DNA from 2 places in the Sporosarcina sp. FSL K6-2383 genome. Region 1 is predicted to be linked to the other one. Evidence: riboswitches for the same ligand, from Rfam matches in the RefSeq annotation. Region 1 holds a riboswitch; the other holds the start of a gene.
What was found. Region 1 has a riboswitch for S-adenosylmethionine ahead of MKZ10_RS18155 (methionine biosynthesis PLP-dependent protein). Riboswitches for the same ligand answer to the same signal wherever they lie in the genome.
Positions count from the first base shown of each region.

Region 2: another riboswitch for S-adenosylmethionine. It lies ahead of metA (homoserine O-succinyltransferase); the one in region 1 lies ahead of MKZ10_RS18155 (methionine biosynthesis PLP-dependent protein).

Region 1 is NZ_CP152017.1:3,593,374-3,597,672, reverse strand. Features, by position in the region: gene metC (cystathionine beta-lyase) at 1-956, opposite strand, end outside; gene MKZ10_RS18155 (methionine biosynthesis PLP-dependent protein) at 953-2,074, opposite strand; SAM riboswitch class I at 2,201-2,307, opposite strand; gene MKZ10_RS18150 (AI-2E family transporter) at 2,382-3,410, opposite strand; gene MKZ10_RS18145 (DoxX family membrane protein) at 3,715-4,260, shown strand.
Region 2 is NZ_CP152017.1:2,857,160-2,861,458, forward strand. Features, by position in the region: gene MKZ10_RS14090 (DUF421 domain-containing protein) at 1-15, opposite strand, end outside; gene MKZ10_RS14095 (PepSY domain-containing protein) at 145-402, opposite strand; gene MKZ10_RS14100 (GNAT family protein) at 518-1,060, opposite strand; gene MKZ10_RS14105 (hypothetical protein) at 1,164-1,871, opposite strand; gene metA (homoserine O-succinyltransferase) at 1,933-2,841, opposite strand; SAM riboswitch class I at 2,942-3,049, opposite strand; gene MKZ10_RS14115 (hypothetical protein) at 3,211-3,390, shown strand; gene MKZ10_RS14120 (hypothetical protein) at 3,538-3,702, opposite strand; gene MKZ10_RS14125 (protein phosphatase 2C domain-containing protein) at 3,699-4,299, opposite strand, start outside.

The DNA.
Region 1 (4,299 bases):
TCGACAAATGCTTTGGCTGTCTCTCTGTTTGGTAAGCGGAATGATAATACAGCGCCTGCACTTGTTGACTGTTTTGCATGGATAGTGTGTCCTGGATGATTTGGTAAGCCAGGGTAAAACACTTCTTCCACTAATGCATGCCCATCCAAATAGGCAGCGATTTTAGTTGCGGAGGCAGTTGATTGCATCAAGCGAGCGCCCAATGTTTTGATGCCTTGTATGAGTGCATAGGAATCTTGTGCACCTAAAATAGCACCGAAAGAATTTTGGATGAATGCTAAGCGATTGCCGAGCTCCTCATCCTTTGCCACAGCGAGACCAGCGATGATATCACTATGCCCCGATAAAAACTTCGTTGCACTGTGCAGGACAATATCCACACCAAGATCGAGTGGACGCTGATAAAGAGGTGACATGAATGTATTATCAAGGAATGTTAAGCATTCATGCGCTTTGGCAATAGTGACGACCGCTTCAATATCCGTAATGCCAAGACGTGGATTGGAAGGTGTTTCGATGTAAATTAATTTCGTATTTGGTTGGATAGCTTGCTTGACTGCTGCTAAATCGCCTAAATCTACAAAAGTATGATCAATCCGGAATTTCGTCAATACTTCAGTGACAAAACGAAATGTTCCACCGTAAACATCCTCGGTGATGACAATATGATCATCAGCAGACAACAGCATGAATGCAGAGGAAATAGCAGCAATGCCAGAAGCAAATGCCAGCCCTCTCGCACCGCCTTCCAAGGCTGCAATTGTTTTTTCCAAAGCATCCCTTGTTGGATTGCCCGAACGACTGTAGTCATATGGACCGAACTTATCAAAGCTCTCCTGATGGAATGTAGAGGATAAGTAAATCGGAACGTTGACAGCACCTGTTTTTTGCTCAAAATCGCCACGTGTCGATGCGTGGATAATCGTCGTTTCCAATCGTTCTTCATGTGAACTCATAGTTGAGGCACCTCGCTTTTTAATGTGGCAAATACTTGTTTCAAATCGGCAATTAAGTCTACCGCATCCTCTACTCCTACTGAAAAGCGTAACAATTTTTCATCGACACCTCGGCGTAGTCGTTCTTCCAGCGGGATATCTGCATGGGTTTGTGTCGTTGGGTAGGTAATGAAACTCTCCACACCACCAAGACTTTCTGCAAATGTAATGAGTCTTAGGTTTTCTAGAAATGGTCCAACCCATTCGCCCTCTTGTAGGCGGAAGGATAGCATCCCACCTTTTCCTGGATATAGTACATCTTTGACAAGTGGCTCACTTTGTAAGAAATCTACAATAGTTTTCGCATTGGCATCATGCTGCTTCATGCGTAAATGAAGCGTTTTTAATCCACGAACGATTAACCATGAATCGAAAGGCGACAAAACCGCGCCAATCGCATTGTGATTAGTACCAAGTTTGGTACAAAGCTCCTCTCCCTTCGCCACAACCAATCCAGCAAGCACATCATTATGACCGCCAATATATTTCGTTGCACTATGCAAAACAATATCAGCGCCAAGCTCAATTGGTCTTTGGAAATACGGTGTGTAAAATGTGTTATCGACAATGAGCAACAAACCATGCCTTTTAGCGAGTTCTGCGTATTGAATAATATCAATTTCCTGCATCAAAGGATTGGTTGGTGTTTCGATAAAAAGGGCTTTTGTTTTCTCTGTAATCAAGTTCTCAGTCTCTTTAACGTCTTTATAATCTGTATACGTCGTCGTAATCGAATAGATATCGGCATAATAGTCTAGCAGACGATAGGTCCCACCGTAAATATCTTCTGGACCAATCAATTCGTCGCCTGAGCGGAATAGAGATAACACTAATTGAATCGCAGCCATACCGGAACTACAGGCAAAACCCGCGTCTCCGCCTTCTAAGTTCGCAATGCCTTCTTCTAAAATGGAGCGTGTTGGATTTTTGGTTCGTGAGTAGTCATAGCCAGTCGATTGACCGAGTCCGTTGTGCTTAAAAGCTGTAGATAAATAAATCGGTGGGTTCACCGCCCCAGTTTTCAAATCGCTGTTATTTCCTAGCTGCACTAATCGTGTTTCAAAACTTTTGTTTGTCATTGTCATCATCCTTTTCGTTTGAAATAAATTACGCCGGGCTGTAAATGAAGAGGGAATCCCTGCAGAATAAAATTGAAAAGAGGACCCTCTATAAGAAGAGGGCCCTCAAAAATATTGAAGTCAATCTTCTTATCTTCAAGACAGCTATCGTCTATTGGAATTAGCACCATACCCTAATTAGGCTGGTTGCTGAGACATCATCGGGCCACTCCCTACGTCTCTCTTGATAAGAATAAAATATGAAGTTGTTAGAAAATATTAATTTATCCAACTCTATCACGTTGAGAAAAAAAAGACAAGAGGATTATTAATCCGACTTGTCTTTTTTGATGGTGGGTGTCTTATCTGTAACATCTAGTATGTCTAGCAGGAACACAAACACAGGAATCCCAATAATCAATCCCCAGACGCCAAAGAAGTTTTGTGAAAAAATGAGCACAATAAACGTATAAAAAACGGGTAAATCTGTTTTCGAAGACATCAGTTTTGGATTTAAGATATAAGCTTCAATTGCATGGATAACCATGACGGCTATAAATAAGTAAATGACTGTTAAGTATCCGCCAATCGTAAAACCAATAATAGTGAGGGGGACTAAAGAAATAATGACCCCTGCGACTGGGATGAGCCCTAAGAAGAAAATCATAATGCCCAATCCAATAATTTGTGGGAATCCAAGTATCATCAAAATAATGACTGATAACACTGTATTCACAAGTGCGATAATAAACTGAGCTTCTATTACTTTTCCAAATGTACGCGAAAACTTTTTCCCGAAGAATTCAATTTCATAATAGAACGGTGCAATTTTACTACTTTTAAATTTATTCGTGAATTCAATTAAACTTGGCTTTTCAAGAAGGAAAAACAGGCTAAGGATTAAGGCAATCAATACTTGAACACTGGTTTTACTAATATCTGTAAAGGATTTTAGTAGAAATGAAAAACCATTTTCTAAATAGGCAGTAATTTTTTCACTAGAAACGATGGACTCAATAAAATTGATTAATGGATTATCGTAGGATTGGGTAGAGAAGCTTGTAATCTGCTTAATTAACTGGCTGATTTCTAGTGAAATAATCGGTAAATACTTAACTAGACCAACCGTCAGTATACCGACAATCGTCGTATAGAGTAGGAGAACGAGTGCTTTTCGATTGAGGCGGACGTGCTTGAACGTAAATTCTACAAGTCGATCCATCAAAAAGGCGAAAATAAATGTTAGTAGAATTAAATTCATCATACTTCTGACGCTGTACAAAATTAAAATGATTAAAGCAAAAATAATGACCCGTTTTACTCCTTTATTCTTAAAGAAATCAGTTATCACTTCCATATTTAGATAATACCCCTCATTAATTATTTTGAGTGAAGATTATGTCGTAATACGTCTACTAACAGTATCAGCCTAAAGAGTAGATTTTACAAGTGGGAACTCCAGTCGTTATCCATCTTTTTAGAGATATTCTACCCAATTATATGTGTAAATAACGATTAGAAAAGTATTTTCCTCCATTTTGCAAAAAAAATAGAGAGACACGTATTAATTGAGATTGGTTTATGTAATAAGACATTACTGTGAACATATGGAAAACCGACTAATATTATTATATAATGTAAGCAAGAGAAGGAGTGATACTATGTTGAAGAAAAGCACAATTATCATCCCGGAAAACCCGCTGTCTAGTTTTTTATTCAGCGATACGCGTTCGGCGGTTATTTGGTTATTTATAAGACTTTATGTCGGTTATGCATGGTTGACTGCTGGCTGGGGGAAAGTGCGAAGTGATGCTTGGACGGGTGAAAATGCCGGAGCAGCGATTAATGGATTTGTTTCAGGTGCCATTGCGAAGTCTCAGGAAGGTGGAGATGTGTCCGGTTGGTTTGCGACATTTTTGGAAAATGCCGTATTACCAAATGCTAAACTATTCGGATTCGTAGTTGCATATGGTGAATTATTAGTTGGTCTAGGGCTGGTCTTTGGATTATTAACAGGAATTGCAGCGTTTTTTGGTGCATTAATGAACGTCAGTTTTTTGCTAGCTGGAACATTAAGTACGAACCCAGTTCTGTTCATCTTAGCAACTTGGTTGGTACTCGCATGGAAAGTAGCTGGCTGGTATGGTCTTGACCGTTTCGCATTACCAAAGCTAGGAACACCGTGGCAGAAGACGAATAGGGGTTAGAGAAAATTTTGCCAGGAGTAATCTCGTAATTTGAGATTA
Region 2 (4,299 bases), 740 kb from region 1:
TTCATCCATCATCATTAGTAGTCACACTCCTGTCATTTAGAAAGTGTTCCACTATCGCTAGGTGGCTATACATGGAGATAATAGGGAGATTGGTACTGCAGAGAAAAGCCACAACGGTATCGTTTACCGTTGCGGCTTTCCTAGTTAATCCAGTTTCACTCTAAGAATGGCTCCTGTATTTGCGTCAATTTTCACTTCATACTTATGACCTTCTGCTGTTCTAATATCAATTTCATAGACTAACATTCCATCATCGTAATCTAGTTCTGCTTTTACAACTTGACCTGGTACACGCTGCAAGGCAATCACCATCGCTTGTTCAATAGTAATCCTGCGGTATTGTGGGTGTTGCCAATGATTCGACCAATATGGATGTTGCCCTTCCCTACTTTGATGCGTCACCTGTTTCTCTCCCTTTCAATTATTATACAATCTTTAACATTCTATTCGTAAGGGAGGGATATGTGCCTTGTTAATGCTATTAATAATTACAATGAATAATGTTTTAAAACATAAATTATGAATTCCATTCATGCTCTAATATGCCATAAACAAACGAGTCTCGCCAGCCACCTTTAATAAGTAGATTTTCACGAAGTCTCCCCTCTTTCACCATTCCGATTTTCTCCAACACTTTTGCGGAAGCACCATTCCTAGGATCACAGGTTGCGTAGATTCGATGTAGGTTTAATTCTTTAAAACCAAAATTCACAAGTAAATGTGCCACTTCAGTTGCATATCCTTGCCCCCAATAATCTGGATGGAAAATGTATCCGATTTCCCCTTCACGATTAACAGTGTCTCTAATAGTTAATTCTCCTGAGCCAATCATTGTGGCAGTTTTCTCTTCAAAAACCACAAAAACAAAGCGTCTACGCGGAATTTTCTTGGCATCCAGTAGTACAGTTTCCACAAAAAACAAGGTCTCTTCTTCAGTGTTTGGTCCCCATGGTTGGTATTGGCTGACTACTTCCATCGAGGAATATTTATGTACATCTGTCCAATCTTCTTGTACCATTTCTCTCCATTGAATACGTTTTTTGGGTTGCCATTTTTCCATGTACGCCATCCCTTTCTTTTAAATAAAGAAGCACAAAGTACATGAAGTGTACTCAGTGCTTTCTTATAATAAAACCTATTCCCTCACGGTTCTGAATGCTATTTCAATCAACTTTTTTCTGTTTCTGCTCTGACTTTGGATTCATCCAAAAGTGTGTCATTGGTTGTTCAGGATTCGTCAGAAGTTTTGCTAAATGAGAAGCTGTCATCGTATAGCTACTTTCTATTTTTTCTGTTAAGAAGTTAGTTCGCTCGTAAAAAACACCTCGTAGATGATCCAATTGCCTGAGTATCTTTTCAGTTAAGCCTTCTTGATGATCCAGTCTGCTAATGATGACTTCCTGGGAATTCGTTTGCTCTGAAATCTGCTCTACTATTCGCTGTTGCTGATTCAATTGTCCATTCAATTTAATAGCCATTTCTTTCGACGATTCACTAACTTGCATCTGGAATTCCTGATTCACTACCTGCTGATCCACTAATATTTGGTGGTATTTTTGAAGTTTATCATCCAACTTCACTAACGACCCCGTAACATCGTTTTCATGTTTTTCACGTTGTATTTCATTTTCCTGTAATTCATTCAAACCAGCACGAATTGTTTCCAATTGATTTGACTGTGCTTTTTTTTGTTGTTTTAAAATCATTTCAAGGTCGTTCATATGGCGATTAAGCGTAGCATTTGCTTCCTTCTGCTCCTCTATCCACTGTGTTAATGAATCTATTTTCGAATGACTTTGATTATGCTCGACGAGATTCGCATCATTGTTGAAAACATCCGAGTGACTTTGACTGTTAATAAATAACCCCATTTACTTAAGCCCCCTTGTCATACTATCTTATGCAAATGGCGACAAAGCGGTTAGCACGTAGTTACTCCCAGACAAAAGGTGTTTCTTGATAAACATAATAATTCAACCAGTTAGAGAAGAGCAGATGAGTATGTGAGCGCCACGTATTTAATGGCTCTTTGCTCGGGTCATTGTTCGGGAAATAATTCGCCGGTGGATCAATGTCGATACCCTTTTGTAAATCACGCGCATACTCTTCTGCAAGCGTTGTTGCATCGTACTCAAAATGACCGGTAATCATAATATGTTTATTATCGTTAGAAATGATAATAAATGCACCGGCATCCTCAGACTTTGCAAGTAGATGTAAGCGAGGGTCATTTTCAATTTCTTCCACAGAAACAGCTGTATAACGTGAATGTGGCGCTCTAAATTCATCGTTAAATCCACGTGCCAAATTGATTGTCGGATCAGATAGACGGTGCGTAAATACGCCCGAGCATTTTTTAGGCAAATCAAATTTGTCAATTCCATAATGGTGATACAATGCCGCTTGTGCGCCCCAACAAATATGTAGTACCGATGTCACATGTTCTTTTGACCAGTTCATAATCTCCTTCATTTCGTCCCAGTAATTCACATCTTCAAATTGGAGATGTTCGATTGGCGCCCCTGTAATAATCATGCCATCAAAACGACGATGCTTAATATGCTCAAATGTTGAATAGAAATTGTCCAAGTGAGACTTGCTAACATTTTTCGATTCATGAGTTGCCATATTCATAAACGTTACGTCAACTTGTAGTGGTGTATTGCCTAATAAGCGTAAAAGTTGCAACTCTGTGCGCTCTTTCTCTGGCATCAAATTCAAAATAAGTATATTTATCGGTCGAATATCTTGTGTAGTTGCACGTTCCTCATCCATGACAAATATTTTTTCCTTTTTCAATAATTCACCGGCTGGTAATTGTTTAGGTATGTTGATTGGCATCGTTTATCTCTCCCTTTTCTCTATTTAGTATGTATGCTGAACATAAAGAAAAATCCTCTTTTCTGTATGATAAGAAAAGAGGATTAGCTTTAGGCTCTTGTTCTTATCTCTCAAGACAAAAGTCCTGTTGGAGGTAGCACCTTTCTGACGATGTCAGAGGTTGCTGAAGCTTCACCGGGCCATATCCCTCAGCTTCTCTTGATAAGAATATTCAATTAGATTCAATTATACGCTTAAACTTTATATTGTAAACAGTCTTTTTACTTTTTGAATAATTATAAGTCGCAGCTTCCGTCCGATTTTACAGAATAAATTCATCACTTCAGGCCATATTAACTCCGTACTACATGTTTGAAAGGAGTTTTTTTCATGGGTAGAGATAACAAACAAGGTAGCACCAAGAATTCGCGTTCATTACCCCAAACGCCGAAAAGGCAAAAGATTCAACCGGGCGATATGAAAGAAGAAATGGCACGTGAGTTTGAAGAATTGAGCAATTTCAAGCCTATGCGAGAGCGCATGATTCCAAACGAACGGAAAAGAAAGTAAGACATTTTTTGCGATGTTAGCACCTAACCTACCATGAAAAAGGCGATACCCCGCACAGCAATGAGGCTCGTGCGGGGTATTTTTTTGTCATCTTATATAACGGAGGACGGCTTTATTTAATTCGATTGGTTGCATGTTTTTCTCCACTTAATTTCTATATTCATTTATTCTTCCTCGCAAGCGATTCATTACTTCTTGATGAGTCTTTTTCCGGGTCATCGGATTCGCACTTTCGCTTTCAGCTTCAGCTAACTTTCTATATAGTTCAGCAATACTATTTCTCAAATCTGAAACAGGCCGTATTTCCTTCATTGGGCTTCACCCTCATTATCGCTTGGAATGCTACCTTCCTTTTCTACCTCGACAGTCCAAGAGATAATTGTCGTGCTATCCCTTACATTTCGCCTTTCAATCTCCATCAACATCCTTGATATACTTTCATCGAGTGCTTCTGCATTTAACACTTCTACCAGATTTTGTGGATTTGTAAAAGGTTCACCTGGACATTCTAACAAACCATCTGTTGTCATGAAAATGATATTTGTCCCTTTTCTCAATTCCCTTGTCCCAGATGTATAGCATGGAACCGTTTTTTCAAATGTATTCACTTGTCCAATCCACTCGAAGAACTGCCTTTGATTCAGTTGAAATTGGTTAAGGGCAATTAATTCTGGATGCAATAGATAGACCAAGCAGTCTCCGACGGAAAACCACCATATATAGTTATCTTTCCTTACGACAACAAGGCAAGCCGTTTCTCCTGTGACATTTCTACATGCAGCCAAAAGTTCATCGGATTGAAAAATTCCAAGCAACTTGTCTTCCAATTTTTTAAACCTTGGAGGGCCTTCCATTGATAAAATCTCTGACAAGCCTTCTTTATATTGTTCGAATGTACGAATGACAAGT